Regions from separate parts of the Staphylococcus sp. FSL K6-0223 genome, predicted to be linked through region 1. Evidence: riboswitches for the same ligand, from Rfam matches in the RefSeq annotation. Region 1 holds a riboswitch; each other region holds the start of a gene.
The links. A riboswitch is a leader RNA that binds a small molecule or an ion and turns the genes downstream of it on or off. The one in region 1 is predicted to bind S-adenosylmethionine.

Region 1 (3,284 bases):
ATGTTCAAAACAGTAATTACAAATTTTCAATGCTTCTTCAGCAGCTCTTTCTTTTGACTGTTTGTCTTTAACAATATCAATTCCAATAGATAACCCAATACCGCGCACATCTCCTACGTAATCGTATTGATCTACCCATTGATTCATACGTTGACGCACGTAGTTTCCTTTTTCAGAACTAGCTGTTAGTAAGTCGTCGTTTTCTATCATTTCAATCGTAGCAAGAGCCGCTTCACAACTTACTGGATTTGCCCCTGTCGTAAATAGATGTGCTGGTGCTTCAAGACTTTCAATAATTTCTTTTCGACCCACAATCGCTGACATTGGTAATCCACCTGCTAATGATTTACCAAATGTAATGAGGTCTGGTGTAAAGTTAAAGTGGTCCACAGAGCTCCAAGAACCTGTACGACCTAATCCTTGTTGGATATCATCAACAGCAATTAAAATACCGTATTCTCGACATAACGCTTCAAGTGCTTCAAAATAGCCTTCTACTGGTTCTAATAGTCCACCATCTCCTTGAATCGTTTCTAACACAATACAAGCTACTTCCTCAGCTGGAACATATTTAGCAAACATCTCTTTCAATGGCGCTAAATATTCTTCAACAGTGTTTGATTTAGATTGTTCAAACATCCCTCTGTATTTATCTGGAAATGGAATATGATAAAAACCATTTAATAAAGGGCCATAATGTTTACGCATATTTAAACTGATAGCCGACATTGATAACGCTCCAAATGTAGAGCCATGATAAGCATTTGTAAAGCTGATAATATAGGGTCGTCCCGTATAAGCACGTGCAAATTTGATAATACCATCATTCGCATCCGAACCACTCAAACCAAATGTGACACGTTTTTCATAATCACCTGGCGCAATATCGCATAACTTTTTAGACAGTTTCACTAAAGGCTCGTGATACATATATGCGGGGGTATAATGAATAAATTTATCTACTTGCTTTTTAATCGCCTCTGCTACCTGTTGTGGTGCATGACCCACATTTTGTGAGCTTGCACTAGCTAACAAATCGATGTATTCTTTTCCATCTATATCTACTAAAGTTGCTCCATATCCATGATCAATCACTAATGGATAATATTTTATACGTCCTGAAGTAGCAAAATACTTGCTCTCTTCTTTTATCATATCCTCTGCTTTACTCAAATTGACTCATCCTCTCCCAAAGTATCAACAACTTATATCTAACTTTCTTTATTGACTTCAATTCTTGTGATAATAATCAATATCTTACTAATAATTGTCAGATTTGTAAATATTTTCAGAAAAATTAAAATATATTGTTTCTATCTTTTAAACAATGATAAATATAAATCATAAAAGGCCTCTAATAGAGACCTTTTATGACTTATTTGTTTTCGTATGGAATAACATCATCGCCATATTCTTTTTTAATATACGCTTTGATTTCTTTAGATTGCATAACTTTTAATAATGTTTGGAATTTTTCATCATTTTTATGACCTTCTTGCACGGCAATCGTATTCGCAAATGGTGATGATTTACCTTCCATAACAATAGCATCTTTAGACGGTTTTAAACCATTATCAAGCGCATAGTTTGAATTTATAATGACTGCAGCTCCTTCACCATTCTTATATGTTTTTGGTAAAAACTCTGCACCTTGTTGATGGTTAAATTTCAAGTGTTTTTTATTTTCAGCAATATCCTCAAATTTTGCATTTTCAATTTTAACGCCTTTTTTTAATTTAATTAATCCTTCATTAACAAAGAAAGATAAAAAACGTCCTTCTTCTGCAGGATTATTAGAAACGTAAATCGTCGATCCATCTGGAATGTCTTTTAAATTTTTATATTTTTTACTATATACACCCATAGGCGTCGTAAACACTTTACCTAATTCTTCAATTTTATAACCATGACTTTTCTTTTCAGCATTCAAATATGGGACATGTTGGAAGAAGTTCGCATCAACATCACCTTTATCTAATAATTTATTAGGCACCTTATAATCATTAACTTCTTTGACTTCTAAATCATATCCTTTTTTCTTCATTTCTTCCTTAGCTTTTTTTAACACATCACCATGAGGTGCTGGCGACGCTGCTACGGTAATTTTTTTATTATCTTCTTTCTGATTTCCACAAGCTGCTAGCGTTATCGTTACTAACAAAATACTGATCATACCTATTAATTTTTTCATATGTATTGACACCTTTTTATAAATTTTCAATTCTCATTTCCTCTTACTAGATATGTAAAGACATAAAAAAATACTTTCAACTATTAAGAGAAAGCATCGACACACTTTCTCTCATCTTCTAAAGTATGATTAACTTTATGTGAATTAGCACCATGTCATACAATGACGGTTGCTGGGTTTCGTAGGGCACATCCCTCCACCACTCTTGATAAGAGTTAATAGATTATTGAATTATTAATAACTTATCATTGATTTAAACTTTGGTCAACATGTTTTTTCAATATTCTAAAAATTTAAAAAGTGTTAAATCTAATATTTCAGGGAATATTCTTATAGTATGTATATAAGAAGGAAGGAAAATTATGATCCGTTATTTTTATCATTGTCTTAGTGCTTTAGTTATAAGTATTATCTTATTAATTACAATGACTATCATGGATGGCATAGTTCAATCGACTCATCTTACTTTATTGTTAATTAACATCGATTTCTTAATTGATCCAAGCAAAACGCCGTTATTATTAGAACTAGCCATTCATGTTTTTATAGGATGGTTAATATATTTTATTTTCTTACTTATTTATCACGTCTTTAAACCATTATATAAAATAAGTTATGTCTTATTAATGATTGTTTTTGGCTCTCTTTATCCGTCACTCGTCGTTATGGCAAAGCGTTCATTCTTTCACTTTAGCTGGAATGAATACGGTTTATGGATGATTGCTCATATTATTTTTATGATTTTAATGGCTTGTTCCATTCCATATTTTTCTAAAAAGAAGTATTAATGTCCTATATAAATCATGTGATAAATATTGATTTAATGTTTACAAATTATTTATTCTTTAAGTTAAGTTAAAGATTTATTATGTTTTTTTTAAAATCCCTGTTTCTGATCTATTCAAATGCTACACTCTAGTTGTAATTGATCATGAATGAAATGGGGTTTTCATTATGAAGAAAGTATCTTTCGTTGCATCTACACTTTTAACAAGTACAATGCTACTTACAACGACTCAATCTGTAGAAGCACATACTGCTAACTTAGTGACTAAAGAAAATGCTAAACAAATTGCTACAGAGGCATTATCTA
Region 2 (3,284 bases), on a different contig from region 1:
TATTCTTTCTTCTTCTGTTTGTACTCCAACGCAGTTAAACGTCTTTCCTTTTCAACTAATGAGCGGTAGTAAAACAACATTTGAGTACCACCATTTTCACGTTCAAAGAATTCTACTTCTATGACATCCTCTTCGGCGCTTAAACCAGGCATACCTATTGTCATTTTAATGTATTCATCCATTACAAGCTCTTCGTATTTACCTTCGATAACATTTTGCTTCCCATTTCTACTATCTACTATACGATATGTACCGCCTTCTTGGACATCCGCTTCAAAAGTCTTATTTGTACGTGGTGTTGTCATGAACCATTGTTTAAGAATCTCCACTTTTGTCCATGCTTCATAAACAACTTCTGGAGTAAATTTTAGTAAACGTTCGATGTCGATTTCTACGTGTTCATTCTCTACATTATATTTTGCCACTCTCTTTCACCTACTTTCACTCTTATTTCTATTTTAACGTATTTAAGCTATGTCACAAACTCTGAAAGCTCTGAAAAAGTTAAAAGGAAGCTAAAATCTAATTGAGTAGCTTCCTTTTAATTTATATTTATTTTTGAGGTTTATCTTTTAAACGAGGGACTCTCAAAATAATAGCCACTAAACCACAGATTCCTAATAAAATTGGATAGATACTATATGGAACAAGTAAGAATGGAGAAATACCAGCAACACCAGCTGCTGAAATAACTTGAGGACTATATGGGAGTAACCCTTGGAAACATCCTCCGAATATATCTAATATACTAGCTGACTTACGCGGATCGACATCATACTCATCAGCAATATTCTTGGCTAAAGGTCCTGCCATAATAATAGAAATTGTATTATTAGCAGTAGATATATCCGCGGCACTTACTAAACTGGCAATACCTAATTCTGCACCGCGTTTAGATTTAACTCTAGCACGTACAAACTGTAGTAACCAATCTATGCCACCATTATGTTGAATGATACCTACAAGGCCACCAATCAGTAATGCTATCATTGCAATATCTTCCATTCCAATTATACCTTTAGATACGGCACTGAGAAGTCCTTTCCAACCAAAGGAACCATCAATCAATCCTATTAAACCTGCTAAGGCTGTGCCACCAATGAGTACAATGATGACGTTTACCCCTACAAGTGCGAGTATCAGTACTAATAAATATGGAATAACTTTAATTAAGTTATAATCATAACTTTTGGCATGATCGATTGAAATACCATTCGTTAAGAAAAATAAAATTATAATCGTTAAAATAGCACCTGGTAAAACGATTTTAAAATTAACTCTAAACTTGTCATTCATCTTAGTCTTTTGAGTTCTTACTGCAGCAATGGTAGTGTCCGAAATCATTGACAGATTATCACCAAACATTGCACCACCGACTACCGTAGCCATAGCTAAAGCTGCGGGCACATGTGTTGCTTGTGCGAATCCAAATCCTACTGGGGCTATCGCTGCAACAGTCCCAACTGATGTCCCCATCGAAATAGACACGAACATACAAATAACAAATAGGCCTACAATGATTAAATTTTGAGGAATCAATGATAAACCTAAATTAACAGTTGATGTAACACCACCCATTTTTTCAGCAGTAGTTGAAAACGCACCTGCCAAGATAAAAATTAACATCATCAAGATAATGTTCGAATGTCCAGCACCTTTAGTAAATACTTCTACCTTCTTGGCAAAAGATTCTTTTCTATTCATAAGTAAGGCAACGATTACTGTAATTGTAATTGCAACATTTAAAGGCATAGTTGTAAAATCTCCTGAAATAATTCCTACACCTAAAAAGAGTAATACAAATAGGAGTAATGGGAGCAGGGCCCACGCGTTACCTTTCTTTACTTTCTCCATAAATTTGACCTACTTTCCATAAAAATAGGAGCGAAACAGAAATTTCATTCTCAATGAATCATTTCTTCATTCCGCTCCGGCAAGTGACTTTATTTGTAAACTAACCCAAGTGTGTATCAATAGAGTCAACTCATGCCAACAAGTGATTAAAAGATATGTTATTTCACCATTTATACTCTGTTGGCATAGCATTTCAGCTTATCTTCTAACCTTAGCGGTTACTGGAATTGGCACATGATAAAATGTTGCCGAAGCTTCCTAGGGCCAGTCCCTCCACTTCTCTCGATAAGTTATTCGAATTGTGTCTAACGTTACAAGATAATTATAGACACGTCAATACATAAAGTTTATTGTATTTTAAAATTATTCTTCAATCTGTGTAGTGAAAAATTTCTCATAAATCGTGATTGCTAAAGCAACAACAATTAATAATACAATAGCTACACCAAAAACAATCCACCATTTCAAATAAAGACTTATAAATATGAGTAAAATGCTTATAATTGTTAAACATAAAGATACCCTTTTGAAAATTTTTTCAGTTCTAACCGATACAATTTTATATTCACTCATTTCGTCGCCATGAAGAAATTTACCATTTTTTGCTTCACTAATTTTAAGCTTCACTTCAAGGACGTAAGCAATACTTCCAGAACAAATAATGATTAGTAGCATCGTAACATTTGAAAAAGGTTGTGTAATAATCCAACTGAACATTCCAAAATAAGCAAGTGCAGAAACAATTGCTAAAATATAATCAATCATAGGATTAAACCAAGTTATACCTTTTTTTACATTCTCGTTAACTAAATAAACATTAACTGCAGAAATATATGTACAAATAATCACAGCTATAGCTAATATTACTATTAGATTATGATGGCACAATATTAGTGACGGTAAAGCTAAAGCAATTAAGATATTAGGTAACCATCTGATTAAAAAATTCTTCATTTTATAATCACCTTTATTCTATATTTCACCAATCACATACATCTTACATGAAAGCTTCAACTATTATCAAATCACCATTTAATATGGTGCAAACTTTCTACTCTCACACTAAAAAATGGGAACTCAGTCGAGTCCCCATCACCTTAAAATAATCAATATATAATTTGTCTATTAAAAGTAAATCAATTGTTAGTCGATTTGCGTACCACCTGTTACACCAAAGACTTGGCCAGTAGTATAACTTGAATCTTCTGAAGCAAGTAAAACGTAAGTACCTGATAATTCAACTGGTTGACCGGCACGACCCAGTGGCGTTTGTTGTCCAAATGTAGGAATTGCACTTTGAGGTTGACCTCCAGTAATTTGAAGCGGTGACCAGAATGGCCCAGGAGCAACACAATTCACTCGAATACCTTTCGCACCAAGTTCTTCAGAGAAACTTTTCGTTAATGAAATAATTGCTGCTTTAGAAGCTG
Region 3 (3,284 bases), 1.5 Mb from region 1:
ACAATTGGTATTACTGAATACGCGCAAGGTGAATTAGGAGACATCGTATTTGTCGAATTACCAGATGTCGATGATGAAATTAATGAAGGGGATACATTTGGTAGTGTTGAATCAGTAAAAACAGTATCTGAATTGTATGCACCTGTTTCTGGGAAAATTGTTGAAACAAACGACGAATTAGAAGATAGTCCAGAATTTGTTAATGAATCACCTTATGAAAAAGCATGGATGGTAAAAGTTGAATTAAGTGACGAAAGTCAATTAGATGAATTACTATCAGCTGAACAATACTCTGAAATGATTGGCGAATAATTTTTTAAAACTCCTTGATATTAAATCTAGGAGTTTTTTATATAATTATATTAATTATCTGTAAATTGTGTTTATATTCATCAATAACGTGAAAAAGTAAATGATTGTTTAATATCGACTTAGAAGGTGGATGAACATGGCAATTTTAAATAAAGTTATCATTGTTGAAGGTAAATCTGATAAGAAGAAAGTGCAACAAGTCATTGCTGAACCTGTAAATATTATTTGTACACATGGTACAATGAGTATCGACAAACTAGACGATATGATAGAAACGTTATATGGAAAACAGGTCTATATTCTTGCCGATTCAGATGATGAGGGCGAAAAAATTAGAAAGTGGTTTAAACGTTATTTAAGTGAAAGTGAACATATCTATGTAGATAAAACATATTGTGAAGTCGCACGTTGTCCCAAAAATTATCTTGCTCATGTATTGAGTAAATACGGATTTAACGTAAAAAAAGAGAAAAAACTTATACCTAATTTAAGTTCTGAAAGGTTAGTACTTGTGAATGAATAATTCTATTAAAATCGAAGACATCAAAGAACACTTTGATAAAGATAAACATTTAATATTTGGATATACTCCTATGTGTGGAACATGTAAGATTTCAGAGCGCATGCTAGATATTGCAAATGATATCGAACAATTACCACTTAAAAAAATTGATTTAAATTTCCATAAGTATTTTAGTGAAGAATATAAAATTATGTCTGTACCTGTACTGTTAATTATGGATAAGGATAAAGAGGTAGATAGAATCTATGCATTTCAATCCGTGCCATATTTGTTAGAAAAGTTAAAAAAATGATTGACGAATTATTAGTACAGTGATAGGATATAAATTAATTAAATAGTGCGAAAACTCTTATCGAGAGAGGTGGAGGGATGTGCCCTACGAAGCCCGGCAACCGTCTATAATGGAAATGGTGCCAATTCACATAAAGTTTAAGACTTTAGAAGATGAGAGAAAGATAATTTTAAATGCTTTCTCATCTCTCTAGATGGGAAAGCATTTTTTAATTACATAAGGAATTTAAGGGAGGCATTTAACGTGATTGAGTTAAATCAAGTTGTTAAACGCTATCACACAAAGAACAAAGATGTACTAGCAGTAGATCACGTTGACTTGAATATAGAATCAGGCTCAATTTTTGGAGTGATTGGGTTTTCTGGTGCTGGTAAAAGTACGTTAATTCGAATGTTTAATAATCTAGAAGAACCGACTTCAGGGGATATCATTATAGATGGAGACAATATTAACAAACTTTCTAAGTCAGATTTGAGAAAAAAACGACAAAAAGTAAGTATGATTTTCCAACATTTTAATTTGTTATGGTCACGTACTGTCATTAGTAATATTATGTTCCCACTAGAAATAGCTGGAGTATCTCGTGCAGAAGCAAAACAAAGAGCTTTAGAACTTGTAGAGTTGGTCGGTTTAAAAGGTCGTGAAAAAGCTTATCCTTCAGAATTATCAGGTGGTCAAAAACAAAGAGTTGGGATTGCTCGTGCATTAGCGAATGATCCGAATGTCTTATTATGTGACGAGGCTACAAGTGCGCTAGATCCACAAACAACGGATGAAATTTTAGATTTACTATTAAAAATAAAAGAAGAAAGAAATCTAACGATTGTGATTATTACACATGAAATGCAAGTGATTAGACGCATATGTGATGAAGTTGCAGTGATGGAAAATGGGCGTGTTATTGAGCAAGGTAATGTTGATGAAGTATTTGAAAATCCTCAACATGAGGTGACAAAACGATTCGTGAAAGACGATTTAGACGACGATTTTGAAGATTCAATTAAACATCTAGAACCATTGAACAAAGACGCTTATATTGTAAGATTGAATTTCAACGGTAATAATACCACACAACCTGTTGTATCTGATATTACGCGAATGCAGAATATTGAATTAAATATTTTGGAAGCAAATATTAAAAATACACGTACAGGTTCAATTGGATTTTTAATTGTACATATTCCACATATTAGTGAAGATGGATTTAATACATTTGTAACTGAGTTACATAAACAACACGTAAATGTGGAGGTGATTAAACATGGATAAATCATATGGTGATATCTTCCATGAAATGATTACTATGCCTAACGTGCAATGGCCTGAAGTTTGGCAAGCAATATATGAAACACTTTATATGACTGTAGTGTCAACCATTTTTGCTTTTATCTTTGGCTTAATCTTAGGTGTGCTGCTTTTCTTATCAGCTAAAAGTGATGCACCTGGAGCTAAAATTTTCTATACGGTAGTTTCATTTATAGTTAACTTGTTCCGTGCGATTCCATTTATTATTTTAATTTTGTTATTAATTCCGTTCACAAGTGTATTATTAGGTACAATTAGTGGACCGACGGGAGCACTTCCAGCATTAATCATTGGCGCTGCACCGTTCTACGCAAGATTAGTTGAAATCGCATTTAAAGAAATCGATAAAGGCGTTATTGAAGCAGCATGGTCTATGGGTGCGAATACTTGGACAGTCGTTCGAAAAGTATTGCTTCCAGAAGCAATGCCAGCACTTGTTTCAGGTATTACAGTAACTGCTATCGCTTTAGTTGGTTCAACTGCTATTGCAGGCGTTATTGGTGCAGGTGGTTTAGGTAACTTAGCTTACTTAACTGGTTTTACACGTAACCAAAACGACGTCATTCTAGTGTCAACCGTATTTATTTTAATTATTGTATTTATAATCCAATTCATCGGGGATTGGCTTACAAATAAAATTGATAAACGATAATAGAAAAGAGGACAGATTAAATGAAAAAACTTTTAAGTTTAGTATTAGTACTTACACTGACAGTTGTATTAGCTGCTTGTGGTAAAGGCGGAGACGAAAAAGATAAAAAAATCGTTGTAGGTGCCTCACCAGCACCACATGCTGAAATCTTAGAAAAAGCAAAACCACTTCTTGAGAAAAAAGGTTATAATTTAGAAATT

Region 2: it holds a riboswitch for S-adenosylmethionine, as region 1 does, so the genes downstream of both, MHI13_RS19210 (Na+/H+ antiporter NhaC family protein) here and MHI13_RS01625 (MetQ/NlpA family ABC transporter substrate-binding protein) in region 1, are expected to answer to the same signal.
Region 3: it holds a riboswitch for S-adenosylmethionine, as region 1 does, so the genes downstream of both, MHI13_RS09100 (methionine ABC transporter ATP-binding protein) here and MHI13_RS01625 (MetQ/NlpA family ABC transporter substrate-binding protein) in region 1, are expected to answer to the same signal.

What each region holds. Positions count from the first base shown of each region.
Region 1 is NZ_JBBOYX010000001.1:347,305-350,588, reverse strand. Features, by position in the region: gene MHI13_RS01630 (aspartate aminotransferase family protein) at 1-1,173, opposite strand, end outside; gene MHI13_RS01625 (MetQ/NlpA family ABC transporter substrate-binding protein) at 1,376-2,191, opposite strand; SAM riboswitch class I at 2,300-2,406, opposite strand; gene MHI13_RS01620 (hypothetical protein) at 2,554-2,979, shown strand; gene MHI13_RS01615 (cell surface protein) at 3,146-3,284, shown strand, end outside.
Region 2 is NZ_JBBOYX010000003.1:381,615-384,898, forward strand. Features, by position in the region: gene MHI13_RS19205 (SRPBCC family protein) at 1-425, opposite strand, end outside; gene MHI13_RS19210 (Na+/H+ antiporter NhaC family protein) at 553-1,854, opposite strand; SAM riboswitch class I at 2,050-2,146, opposite strand; gene MHI13_RS19215 (hypothetical protein) at 2,218-2,808, opposite strand; gene MHI13_RS19220 (SDR family oxidoreductase) at 2,998-3,284, opposite strand, start outside.
Region 3 is NZ_JBBOYX010000001.1:1,833,914-1,837,197, reverse strand. Features, by position in the region: gene gcvH (glycine cleavage system protein GcvH) at 1-312, shown strand, start outside; gene MHI13_RS09110 (toprim domain-containing protein) at 449-835, shown strand; gene MHI13_RS09105 (thioredoxin family protein) at 828-1,127, shown strand; SAM riboswitch class I at 1,182-1,286, shown strand; gene MHI13_RS09100 (methionine ABC transporter ATP-binding protein) at 1,371-2,396, shown strand; gene MHI13_RS09095 (methionine ABC transporter permease) at 2,389-3,084, shown strand; gene MHI13_RS09090 (MetQ/NlpA family ABC transporter substrate-binding protein) at 3,105-3,284, shown strand, end outside.